DNA from 2 places in the Gordonia rubripertincta genome. Region 2 is predicted to be linked to the other one. Evidence: predicted binding sites of a transcription regulator. Region 2 holds the regulator's gene; the other holds the start of a gene.
What was found. The regulator LexA, encoded in region 2, represses DNA repair genes until DNA is damaged. The targets are predictions, from matches to a motif close to CGAACANNTGTTCG.
Positions count from the first base shown of each region.

Region 1: RVF83_RS19270 (DUF222 domain-containing protein) is a predicted target of LexA. The motif match lies at 2,718-2,731, and genes of this name have one in related genera.

Region 1 is NZ_CP136136.1:4,249,079-4,255,405, forward strand. It holds gene RVF83_RS19255 (hypothetical protein) at 1-374, opposite strand, end outside; gene RVF83_RS19260 (hypothetical protein) at 374-679, opposite strand; gene RVF83_RS19265 (GNAT family N-acetyltransferase) at 762-1,355, opposite strand; gene RVF83_RS19270 (DUF222 domain-containing protein) at 1,387-2,646, opposite strand; gene RVF83_RS19275 (ArsR/SmtB family transcription factor) at 2,836-3,171, shown strand; gene RVF83_RS19280 (SRPBCC domain-containing protein) at 3,168-3,647, shown strand; gene RVF83_RS19285 (dihydrofolate reductase family protein) at 3,644-4,057, shown strand; partial or broken gene RVF83_RS19290 (RsmB/NOP family class I SAM-dependent RNA methyltransferase) at 4,062-5,475, opposite strand; gene fmt (methionyl-tRNA formyltransferase) at 5,472-6,327, opposite strand, start outside.
Region 2 is NZ_CP136136.1:4,390,959-4,397,285, reverse strand. It holds gene RVF83_RS19950 (PTS fructose transporter subunit IIABC) at 1-278, opposite strand, end outside; gene pfkB (1-phosphofructokinase) at 348-1,307, opposite strand; gene RVF83_RS19940 (DeoR/GlpR family DNA-binding transcription regulator) at 1,304-2,074, opposite strand; gene RVF83_RS19935 (phosphoenolpyruvate--protein phosphotransferase) at 2,224-3,924, shown strand; gene lexA (transcriptional repressor LexA) at 3,902-4,609, opposite strand; gene RVF83_RS19925 (LysM peptidoglycan-binding domain-containing protein) at 4,849-5,385, shown strand; gene nrdR (transcriptional regulator NrdR) at 5,485-5,952, shown strand; gene hrpA (ATP-dependent RNA helicase HrpA) at 5,926-6,327, opposite strand, start outside.

The DNA.
Region 1 (6,327 bases), 140 kb from region 2:
AACTCCGACGCGTAGTCACGGGCGTCGCGCACGGTCCAGTCATCCGAGACGCTGAACTTGTCGAGTTCGAGGCCGAGTGCCTTCGTCAGAGCAGTGCTTCGGTTGGGGCTGATCGCGGCGGCCGTGTCGTGCAGCACCCTCGCGGCCGCTCTGAGTTCAATGCCGAGCTTGTTGATCTCGTCTCGGTCGGATGTCGTACGGTCTTCGCACGCGCGCCTGGATTTGCCCGACCAACCGTCCACGTTCATGGGAGCATCGGCCATCGTCTTGGTCTGGGTTCGCAAGTTCTCGGCTGTTGTCTCCAGCGATTCCGCAGACTGGAGCAGGACCGTCACGTCCCAGCTGTTGACGGTCGACCGTGTCGGACGGCTCATCAGAACACGGAAATGGCTCGAAGGCCGCTCGCCAACTCTTCGTCGGTGTCGGCGAACTCGGTCGCAACCTGGTAGCAGGTCTGCGACACCGCGTCCATGCGAGCAGCTGCGCGACCGAGAAGGGTTCGAACGACGTCGTCCTTGCCGGCGCAGGCGCCATTGAATGCCGAACCCGGCATCGCCGCAGCTGCGTCAGCGAATCCGGTACTGCCCGACCAGAGCGCCCGGGTGACATCAGAGCACTCGGCCAACGTCTTGCCGACGCCCTCGATCACACCCTTCTCGGCTTCCAGGCGATAAGTCACTGTGAGTCCCCCGTCCCCGGTGCCAGCGTGCTGACACCACTCCCCTCGGACAACTTAGTACGAGACAACGAGATGCGGGGATTCACCTTCCACACGTCATCGCCCACACGTCCGGGCCATCGTCGGGCAGAGACACCTTCCCGGTCACCTCGAACCCGAGTCGTTCATAGAACGAGACGTTCGCCGGGGATGAGGTCTCCAGGTATGCAGGACACCCCTCTGTCCGCGCCCCCTCGAGCCCCGGCTCGAGCACAGCTCTGCCGAGTCCGCGGCCCTGAGCATGCGGCGCGACCCCGACCGTGGCCAGGTGCCAGACAGGTTCGGCCGGCCGAAGACCAGCCGTTGCCTCGTCCGCCCGCGCGGCGATGTCCGCTCTGTCTCCGTACAGTTCGACGACTCGGGGTGCGATGTTGCCGAACGCCTCATCGAGACCTGTCGAGGACGGAGTGATCCACACCGCCACGGCGGCAAGGTCGTCCGAGACCCAGACGCGGCCGCACCGCATGCCGATTTCGGCGAGAAACAATCGCTGCAACGACCTCACCCGGTGGCCATGGTCGCGCGAATCCACCGTGTGCCTGGTGAACGGATAGTCGGCGAAGGCCTGGCCGAGAGTATCTGCGGCAGCGTCGACGTCAGCCGGAGTCGCCGGCCGAATCACAGGGCGGATCGTCACGCCGTTGGACGTTACCCGGCGCCGGCACCGCTCAGGCGACCGCGAGCAGCTGCAGCAGCTTCGTCTCGACGACGCTGCGGTCAGGACTTTGGTGCCCGACCGCCGGTGGTGCGGTGCTCCGATGACGGGCACCGGTCGGGGTGATGACGTCGATGACCCGGGTGTCACCGGCCATGCGAACCGAATATCCCCAGCCGTCGGCCTCTTTGGCCCGATTGTGGATGACGCAGATGCCGTCGGCGTTGGCCTCGCTGGTCGGGCCATCGTGGCGGTGTGGTTTCGCGTGGTCGATCTCCGCGATGGGCGCACCGCAGTACGGAGTTCGGCAGCGTTGGTCTCGGAGTCGGACGAAGTGCGCGAGCGCGGCCGGAAAGGTTCGCGATTTCGACTCCATCGACACCAGTGCGCCATCCGACGGACGTGCATAGATACGACGCATCGTCGAGGCGGTCTCACCATCGGTCGACACCGACGCGGCGACGAGTTCCCGTGCCACTGCTGCCGGAATCGGTCCGTACCCCCTCACTTCGGCCGCCGAATCGTTGAGCCCGAGCAGGCACTCGTCGGACAAGACCATGTCTACCGACACCGGAACCGGTTCCGCTGCGGATCGACCGGTGACTCGTTCGACCAGCGTGTCGGCCATGATCTGAGCATGCGTGCGATCGTCGGCACCGAGGACAGAGTCGGCGTGCTTCTTGAGCGAGGCGTACACGGAGATTCCCTGTGTCATCGGCAACAACGCCGAGAGTTGGGTCATCAGATCCGGCGCCGGCCGCACACTGACATGGCGATCTTTCTCGGCCTTGGCCTTTCGCGCGACCACTGCCGCCGGCTCGAGTTCGTAGGCGTGACTCTTCGCCCGCGCTTCGATCTCGCGATCGGACACAGCGACCAGGGCCTCGCGGTCGGAACACACCCGCCGGTCGATCTCCTCCCGCGATTCTCGGGTCAGATGAGCGGTCTCGCGAACGAGGATGGTCGCCCGCCATTCGGTCAGCACGCCGTCCCTGAGCGCAGACATCGTATGCGGCATCTCGTGTGCCAGAGCACGAGCGAACCCGAGGTACTGACTCCCCTTCTTCGGTGAGACCTTCCGTGCCAGCCCGACTTCGGCGGCGAGTCCCCGGCCCCGCCGCTGCGGCGGGACATTTCGCGCGGCCTCATCTGCTGCACGCAACTGATCGAGGTTTGCAGTCTCTCGAACCTGAGCCGCAGTCGAAGCGGACTTGATCTCCTCGAGCAGCGTCAGCCGCTGCACCGACTCGGCCTCGTCGACGCCTGCAGGCATCCCGGCGAGGAGGCCCCGGAGGGCACGTAGACCGTCCGTCGACAGACCCGATGTTCCGCGCGAGGGTGATTCGTACATACATTCGATACTACGCCGATATCGCCGGCTCGGCCGGAGTTTTCCACAACCCGAAGAAGATCCTTCACTTAACCATTGAGTTAAGTGACGAGCCGTGCGACACTTAGCCACATGGCAAACCGTACGGCGACTCTCGACGAGATCTTCGGCGCCTTGTCGGACCCGACTCGACGGGCCGTCGTCGAACGTCTCGGGCGCGGGTCTGCGAGCGTCGGCGAACTCGCCGACCCCTTCCCCATGTCCCTCCCGTCCTTCATGAAGCACCTGAAGGTTCTCGAGGAGAGCGGACTGGTCATGACCAAGAAGACCGGGCGAATCCGAATGTGCACGCTCGACCGTCGACGCCTGCGACGTCTGCAGACCTGGCTCGAACATCAGCGCGTCGTCTGGACCGAACGCACCGACCGACTCGAAGCCTTCGTCACCGAATCCGAGGAGACACCGTGATCGACCCCGAACTCGACCTGACCCTGCACCGCATCATCCGCGCTCCGCGCCAACGGATCTGGGATGCCTGGACGCGACCCGAACAGTTCGCGAAGTGGTGGACGCCGTCCCCGACCGTCACCCGGGTCGAGCGGCTCGAACCGCGTCCCGGTGGGGCACTGGTCACGCAGATGAGCGACGACGGCGAGGCCTTCGTGCCGCACATGGATGCCGTCTTCCTCGTCGCCGAGCCCAGCGAACGGCTCGTGTTCACCAACGCCATCGACAGCTCTTGGCGTCCGGCCGTACCCGCGCCCGTCCCCATGACCGCGGAGATCACGCTCACCGAGCATGCTGACGGGACCGAGTACAACGTGGTTGTGCGCCATGGCAATCCGTCCGACCGCAACCGGCACAACAACCTCGGCTTCTACGACGGCTGGGGTTCGGTCACCACCGCGCTCGCCGAACTGGTGGAGAACGGAGCCGGGAAATGAGGATTACCGTCACCGAGTTCATGACGCTCGACGGCGTCACCCAGGGTCCGGGGTCGGCCGACGAGGACACCTCCGGCGGCTTCACCGCCGGCGGGTGGCTCGTCCCGCACATGGACGCGACCTTCATCCGACAGGCATCGGAGTGGCTCGACCTGGCCGACGGACTACTGTTGGGGCGTCGGACCTATGAGGCCTTCGCGCGGGACTGGCCCGAGATCACCGACCCCGACGACCCGTTCACCGAGCGGATGAACAACCTACCCAAGTACGTCGTCAGCAGCACCCTCACCGAGCTCCCCTGGCAGCCTGCGACCCTCCTCGGTGGCGATGCGGCGAAGGCAGTGTCCGCGCTGCGATCGAAGCCGGGCCGCGAGGGCGTCGCCTCGGTGGTCGACGCACAGCGGAACTGAACGCCTAGTCCCGAGTGAGCGCCGCCAGGAACATCGCATCCGTGCCGTGGATGTGCGGCCACAGCTGAACGTGCGGTCCGTCGCCGAGGAGCTCCGGTCCGAGCTTGCCGACGGTCACCAACGGCCGGGCGTCGAGCTGACGGGCCCCGTCGATCGATGCCAGCACGTCGGCGACGACCGCAGTGGTCTCCGCCGGATGCGGGGAACACGTCGAATAGACGACCACGCCACCGGGTTTGACGAGGCGCAACGCCTCGGTCAGCAGCTCCTTCTGCAGGACGACGAGCTCGTCGACGTCGGCAGGGGTTCGACGCCAACGGGATTCGGGGCGCCTGCGCAGCGAGCCGAGTCCGGAACAGGGCGCGTCGAGCAGGATGCGGTCGTATCCGGGTTCGAGACCGCTGGAGCGGGCGTCGGCGACGTGGATCGTCACCGGCAGGTCGCTGACCACCTTGCGGATCAACTCGGCGCGGTGCTTCGACACCTCGATCGCGTCCAGACGCGCAGCGTCGATCTCGGCGAGCGCACCGATCAGCGCGGCCTTACCTCCCGGACCGGCGCACATGTCGAGCCAGCGGCCGGAGTCGTCGGCGACCTCGGCGACCGTGACCGCCCGCGCGATCAGCTGGCTGCCCTCGTCCTGAACACCGGCGTAGCCCTCGCGAATCGCGTCGACGTCGCCGGGATCACCGCTGGGCAGGTACACGCAATAGGGAGAGAAGTTGCCTTCCTCTCCCCCGCTGGTCAGCGCCAGTTCCTCGGCGGTGATGTAACCGGGCCGGGCAACCAGGTGGACGGGCGGCCGTTCGTCGTCGGCGGCGAGCGCCGCCTGCAACTGACCGGCCGAACCGCCCAGCGCGTCCCGGAAGACCTCGGCGATCCAGCGAGGGTGCGCGTACTGGAAGGCCAGGTAGCCGACGAGATCCTCGGCAGGCGACGGTGCGAGCTCGTCGACCCACATCTCCTCGTCCTTCTGCGAGACCTTGCGCAGCACGGCATTCGCGAAACCCGAAGGGCCCATCCCGTTCTCGGAACGGACCAGGTCCACCGACGTCGACACCGCAGCATGGGAACCCACACGGGTGCGCAGCAACTGGTAGGCACCCCAATCGCAGCACATCGAGCACCGGGCCGTCGATCTCGTCGACGGGTCGCTTGGCCGCCGCGGCGATGACGGCATCGAGAAGGCCCTGGGCACGGGCGGTGCCGTAGGCGAGCTCGGTGGCGAAAGCCGCATCGCGACCCTCGATCTTTCGGTCCCGCAGCATCTTCGGGAGAACCAGGTTCGCGTACGCGTCACGCTCCCGGACCGCACGCAGGGTGTCACGGGCCGCGACGCGCGCCGGGTCCAGATCCTTCTGCCGGAACTTCGCGGAGTTGTCCCGCTTGCCCTGGCTGGGTCGGCGATCCGCACTCATCCCAGTACCGTCCCATCGGTCAGTCGGGCGCCGCGCGCCCAGTCGGCGGCCGGCATCGGCTTCTTCCCCGGCGGTTGCACCGTGCCGAGTTTCACCGGCGTCGAACCGGTCCCGACGAACACCGCCTTCTTGGTCACCGCGATCGCCCCCGCGGGCAACGGCTCGGCACGAACCGGTTCCGGTAGCGACGCATCGTCCTCGGCGACGGGACGCACCGGGCCCACCTTGATCCGGGCGTCGTCGAGACCCGTCCACGCCCCGGGAGCCGGTGTGTAGGCGCGGATGAGGCGATCGATGATGTGCGCGGGCAGATCCCAGCGGATGCGCGCATCCTCGACCTCGACTTTCGGCGCATGGCTGACGCCGGCCGCGGGTTGCGGTTCGGGGATGAGTTCCCCGGCCTCGATGCCGTCGAGCGTGTTGACGAGCAGGCCGGACCCGGCGTCGGCGAGACGTGCGAGCAGATCGCCGCTGGTGTCGGTGGGCCGGATGGTCTCGGTGAGGATTCCGAAGACGGGCCCGGTGTCCAGGCCCTTCTCGAGGCGGAACGTGCTGGCACCGGTCACCTCGTCACCCGCGGCGATCGCGGCCTGCACCGGCGCCGCGCCGCGCCACGCGGGCAACACCGAGAAGTGCAGGTTGATCCAGCCATGGGTCGGGAGCGCCAGCAGATCCTCGGGTACGAGGCCGCCGTAGGCGACCACTGCCGCGCAGTCCGGCGCCCAGCGTCGCAACGTCTCGGCGACGTCGGGTTCGGACATGCGTCGGGGGGTGATCACCTCGAGGCCGTGCTCGTCGGCGAGCACGCCGATCGGTGACCGCACCACCTTGCGACCACGACCCGACACCGCG
Region 2 (6,327 bases):
TCGGGTGCGCCGAAGTCGACCTTGCGGGACAGGCGCGCCATGGCGAGGCTCGCCGACGTCACCGACGCGGTGCGCGCATGCGGGATCGCGATGCCTCCGGGAAGCCCGGTGGCGGACTTGGCCTCTCGTTCGAGTGCCGCTCGGGCCAGGTCGGCCGGATCGGTGGTCCGTCCGGCCGCGGCCAGAGCATCGGCGAGGGTGGTGATGACGGCGGCGGGGTCGGCGCCGGCGTCGACGTCGAGACTCACCGTCTGTGCGGTGATGATCTGCTCGGTCATGGGTTGTCCTTAGGCAGTGGAGGGTTGGTGTGGGGTGGGTACTGGTGCGGGGGTGCGATCGGGGTCATCTCATCGGCCGGCCCCGGAGAGTTCCGTGACCGTGACCCCGGACAGGTCGAGGTGCTCCGGGGTGGGGGAGGCGGTGCCGGCCAGCGCCGCAGCCGCTGCTCCGTAGGCGACGGCCGATCGGAGGCACGCCGGAGCCGAGGCACCGCGCGTCTGGGCGATGAGAAAACCGGCCAGGGACGAGTCGCCGGCCCCGACGGTGCTGCGCGGGACGATCGGTGGTGGGGTCGCGCACCAGGTGCCCGCCGGGGTCACGAGGACGGCGCCCCGTGCACCGAGGGTGGCCAGGACACTACCGCCGATCTGTTCCACGAGGACCCGCGACGCGGCAACGACGGGCCGGAGGTCGTTGCGGGACAGGGAATCACGTAGCTCGGCGGCGTCGGCGCCGGTGAGTTCGGCGAGTTCGTCCTCGTTGGGTTTGACGAGGTCGACACGTCCGCCTGCCACGGCGCGCAACGGCGCCCCCGAGGTGTCCACGGCTACCCGGCATCCGGCGGTGACGAGCGCGTCGGCGATACTCCGGTACCAGTCGTCCGGCACACCGGGCGGAAGCGATCCGCACAGCGTGACCCAGTCCGCGCCGTTCGCGTGGGTGCGGATCAGAGCGGACAGGGACTCGAGCTGAGCCGCGGTCAGGGCCACGCCCGGGGCGTTGACCTTGGTGGTGGTGCCGTCGGATTCGGCGATGGTGATGTTGGAGCGGACCTCGCCGTCGACGGGGACGGCGTCGTAGGGGAGTGCGAGGTCGTCGAGAGCGGCGAGCAGGGGGTCGCCGGCGCGAGCGGGCAGGAGGGCCAGGGTCGAGAGGCCGGCGGCGGCAACGGTGCGGGCGACGTTGACGCCCTTGCCGCCCGGTTCGGCGCGGACGACGCCGGCCCGCTGGACTTCGCCGCGTCGCAGCGGCGTGGCGAGTTCGAGGGTCCGGTCGACGCTCGGATTTGCGGTGACGGTGAGGATCACGCGATCACGACCTCGACGCCGCGGGCGGACAATGCGGCGGAGAACCGCGGATCGATGCCGGAGTCCGTGATGAGGACATCGATGTCGTCGATGCCGGCGAATCCGGATAGTTCCTCGCGCTCCATCTTCGAACTGTCGGCGAGGACGACCACGCGTCGTGCCGCGGCGACCATCGCTGCCTTCACCGCCGCCTCGTCGGGATCGGGGGTGGACAGTCCGTGTGCCTCGCTCAGTCCGTTGGTGCCGATGAACGCGGTCGTCACGCGGAGACGTCCCAGGGCGGCGACGGTCTCGGCGCCGACCGTCGCCTGGGTGAGCCCGCGGACGCGACCGCCGAGGGCGTGGAGACCGTCGGCGTGGTGTCCGGCGAGCAGCCCGGCGATCGGGAGGCTGTTGGTGATCACCGTGAGGCCGCGGTCGCGCGGCATGGCCTCGGCGGCCCGGAAGGTGGTGGTACCTGCGTCGAACAGAACCGATCCGCCGTCCGGCGGGAGGAAGCGGAGAGCGGCACGGCCGATGGCCGCCTTCTCCTCGGTCTGTTCCGTCTCGCGTTCGGCGATGCCGAGTTCGCCGATCACGCGCAGGACCTCGGGGCGGACGGCACCGCCGTGGACGCGCTGCAGGAGCCCGCCGCGTTCGAGGACCGCGAGGTCGCGGCGGACGGTCTCACTGGTCACGTCGAATTTCGCGGCGAGCTCGGCGACCGAGGCGCGCCCTGCGACGCGAACCTCCTCGGCGATGGCCTGCTGTCTCTCCTCGGCGTACACACCGGCTCCGTTCTGATCGTTCCCGCGGCTTGTTCCCGAGGCCCTGGTCGGGCCGGCGAATGTGGGAACATGTGGCTTTGCGTGTTGTAGTTACTGTGTTTACGCCTGTTTGTGTTGACAAGTCAAGAAGAATTTGTAACCGTGGTCACATGACGCAGATTCTGACGGGGACGCCGGTCGTCGGTGGTGTGGCTCTCGGGCCCGCACTCTGGCCGGGCCGCCGACCCGACCACTCCGCAGAGGCGCTGGGCGCAGGCATCGAGATCGCCGAAGACCTCCGCGCCGACGAGGCCGAACGGTTCACCGCCGCCGCGGCGGCGGTCGCCGCGCGCCTGCGTGAACGTGCATCGCAGAACACCGGCGTCGCCGCCGAGGTACTCGCCGCCACCGCCGGGCTCGCCGAGGACCGCGGGTGGATCGGTGCCGCCTCGGGACTCATCGCCAAGGGGGCCTCGGCGCCGTCGGCCGCTGTCGCCGCCACCGAACAGTTCGCCGCCGTGTTCACCAAGCTCGGTGGACTCATGGCCGAGCGCGTCACCGACCTCAACGATGTCCGCGACCGCGTCCTCGCCGAACTGTTGGGCCTGCCCGAACCCGGCGTGCCCACGCCGGACGTGCCCTCGGTCCTCCTCGCCGACGACCTCGCGCCCGCCGACACCGCGGGTCTCGATCCCGCCACCACCATCGCACTGGTCACCCGCTTGGGCGGGCCGACCAGCCACACCGCGATCATCGCCCGGCAGCTCGGCATCCCGTGTGTCGTCGCGGTCCCCGATCTCGCCGGGATCAGTTCGGGCACAGTGATACTCGTGGACGGAACGACCGGTGAGATCGTCGTGGAACCCGACGACGCCACAGCCCGCGCCCGTGTCGACGAGCACACGCGTCAGGCGGCCCTGGTCGCCGGCTGGTCGGGTCCGGGCCGCACCGCCGACGGCGTGGAGGTGGCGATCCTGGCCAACGTCGCCGACGGGTCGTCGGCCCGCGCGGCCACCGACCATCCGGTGGAGGGCGTCGGACTGTTCCGCACCGAACTGGCCTTCCTCGAACGGGCCGACGAACCGTCGGTGGAGGAGCAGGCGGACATCTACCGCGAGGTGCTCGACGCGTTCGGTGGCCGCAAGGTCGTCATCCGCACCCTCGACGCCGGCTCGGACAAGCCGCTGCGCTTCGTCAACCAGCCCGAGGAGCCCAATCCGGCGCTGGGCGTACGGGGCGACCGGATCGCCTTGGCGCACCCCGAGATCCGCGCCCACCAGCTCGACGCGATCGCGCGCGCCGCCGACGGCTCCGAGACGAGCCCCTGGGTCATGGCACCGATGATCGCGTCACCGTCCGAGGCGGCCGCTTTCGCCGCACAGGTGCGCGAACGGGGGCTGACCGCCGGGGTGATGATCGAGGTCCCCGCCGCCGCGATCCTCGCACCCGCGATCCTGGCCGAGGTCGACTTCGTCTCGATCGGCACCAACGACCTCACGCAGTACACGATGGCCGCCGACCGGATGTCGGCCGATCTCGCTTCGCTGACCGATCCGTGGCAGCCGGCCGTCCTGCATCTCATCGCGACGGTTGCGCGGGCCGGACGGGATCAGGGGAAACCGGTCGGCGTGTGCGGCGAGGCCGCGGCGGACCCGATCCTCGCCTGTGTACTGGTCGGGCTCGGGGTGACCTCGTTGTCGAGTGCTCCGGTGGCGGCCGCTGCGGTCGGCGCCCGGCTCGCCGGTGTGTCGCGCGCGACCTGCGAAAACGCGGCCGCAGCCGCGCTCGCCACCGCCGATCCGGCTGCGGCTCGCGCGGCGGCCGCCGCGGTTCTCGAGAACGAAGAGGTCAGATCCGCCGCATCACGGTGACGACCTTGCCGAGGATGACGGCCTCGTCGCCCGGGATCGGGTCGAACAGCTCGTTGTGCGGCATCAGCCAGACATGACCCTTCTGGCGCTTGAAGGTCTTCACCGTGGCCTCGCCGTCGATCATCGCGGCCACGATGTCACCGTTGTCGGCCACGTTCTGCTGGCGGACCACCACCCAGTCGCCGTCGCAGATCGCGGCGTCGATCATCGACTCGCCGACGACCTTCAGCAGGAACAACGAGCCCTCGCCGACCAGCTCGCGGGGGAGCGGGAACACGTCCTCGACTGCTTCTTCCGCGAGGATCGGGCCGCCGGCGGCGATCCGGCCGAGGACCGGCACGAAGGTGGGCTCGGGTAGCGCACCACCGGTCGGCGAGGTGGGCGTCGGCGGCTCACTCGGCGCGATGTTGACCGCGCGCGGACGATTCGCGTCGCGCTTGAGCAGGCCCTTGCGTTCGAGGGTCCGTAGCTGATGGGCGACGGAGGAGGTCGAGGTGAGACCCACCTCGTCGCCGATCTCGCGGATGCTGGGCGGGTAACCGCGTTCGCGCACGGATTTGCGGATCACCTCGAGAACTCCGCGCTGCCGCGGCGTCAGCGAGGCCTCGGCCGCCGCCATGTCTGCCGGGGTGACGGGCTCGTCGGCGCCCCGCGCTCCGGTGCGCTTACCGCCGTCATCGCTCATGATCGGGCTTCCTCTCGATTTCCGAACGTGCTGGTAGATCGCTTGTCTGCCGACGACCCTAGCCCAGAATGCCGGCCGCATCAAACATTTGTTCGACGTGTCGCGAGACAATTGTCGGAGTGCCGTGCTACAAATCGAACATCAGTTCATCGAACAGGTGATCGACACTCGAACAGTTCGAACGCCGACGACGCAGTCGGACGCCCGGACGGAGTTCGACCGGAAACACGGAGGGCACCATGCGCACCGCCACTCTCATCGACCCCGTCCGCTCCACCGATCCGGCCCGCGGTGACGTCCTGGAACGTCCGCGCCCGATGCGCCGCGGCGATGGCCGCCGCCCCGTCGACGGCCGTCCGGTGCCGGAGTCGGCGGTCCGGGTCCGTCGGGTCGCCTCCACCCAGTGCGCCTCGCCGGTCGGTATGCGCGGCCGTGCACCGGTCGTGCCGGTGTCGCGCCCCGCGCAGCCCGCACCCTCGGCCGTCATCCGGCGGCGGCGACGCACGGCGACGGCCATCCTCGCCGGCGTCGGACTCGCGCTGGCCGTGTGGGTCATCGCGGTCGTCGGGCAGAACTACGCCGCAACGGTCACACCGTCCTCGGTCGGCACCGAGGTCGTGCACGTGCGCTCGGGCGACTCGCTGAGCACCATCGCGTCGCGCGTGGCTCCGGAGATGCCGCGTGAGGCAGTCGTCGACGAGATCATCCAGCTGAACGACCTCCCGTCGAGCGGCCTGCGCGTCGGCCAGCCGCTCCTCGCCCCCCGGTACCACTGAGCGCGGGCGGTATCCTCGATGTCACAGGGACCGGCCGACTACCGGCCTGGCATGCGGCCCGGCTGCATCAGAGTGTCCCGTGACCTGCGTGAGGATACGATGCGCTGCCCCTTCTGCAAGAACGACGACACCAAGGTCATCGACTCGCGTGTCGCTGATGAGGGGCAGGCCATCCGGCGCCGCCGCTCCTGCGTGGAGTGTGGGCGACGCTTCTCGACCGTGGAGAGCGCTGTGCTCGCGGTGGTCAAACGCAACGGCGTGACCGAACCGTTCAGTCGCGAGAAGGTGATGAGGGGAGTCCGGCGCGCATGCCAGGGACGCCACGTCGCCGAGGACGCACTGGCCCAGCTGGCCCAGCAGGTCGAGGACACGGTACGTGCCAGCGGGTCGGCCGAGATCCCCAGCAACGAGGTCGGACTCGCGATCCTCAAACCGCTGCGCGACCTCGACGAGGTCGCATACCTGCGTTTCGCGTCGGTGTACCGCTCGTTCGACTCGGTCGAGGACTTCCAGCGCGAGATCGACGACCTCCGAGCCGCCTCAGCCGAGTCGGTCAAGAGTTCGTAGAACCCGCTTCTCCGACACCGGGTAGGCGGTGCCGAGCCGCTCGGCGAACAATCCCACCCGCAGCTCCTCGACGAGCCACTGTGCCTCGTCGTTGACGGCCGCCTTCCGGTGCTCGGGAACCTGAGTCAGTCTCTGCGCCCACCGCTCGGTCACCCGGTCGACGACGGCGACTCCCGCCTGATCCCGGGCCGCGGAGGCCGGCAGTGCCGTCAGCCGGGCTTCGGCCGCCGCGAGATAACGCGGCACGTTCTCCAGATGTCGCCGGGCGGTGGCGGCGACGAATCCGTCGAAGACGAGATTTTCCAGCTGTTCGGCGACGTCGTCGGCCGCGAGCGAACCGGCGTGACGGTCGATCGCGGCGCGTACCGGCGCCAC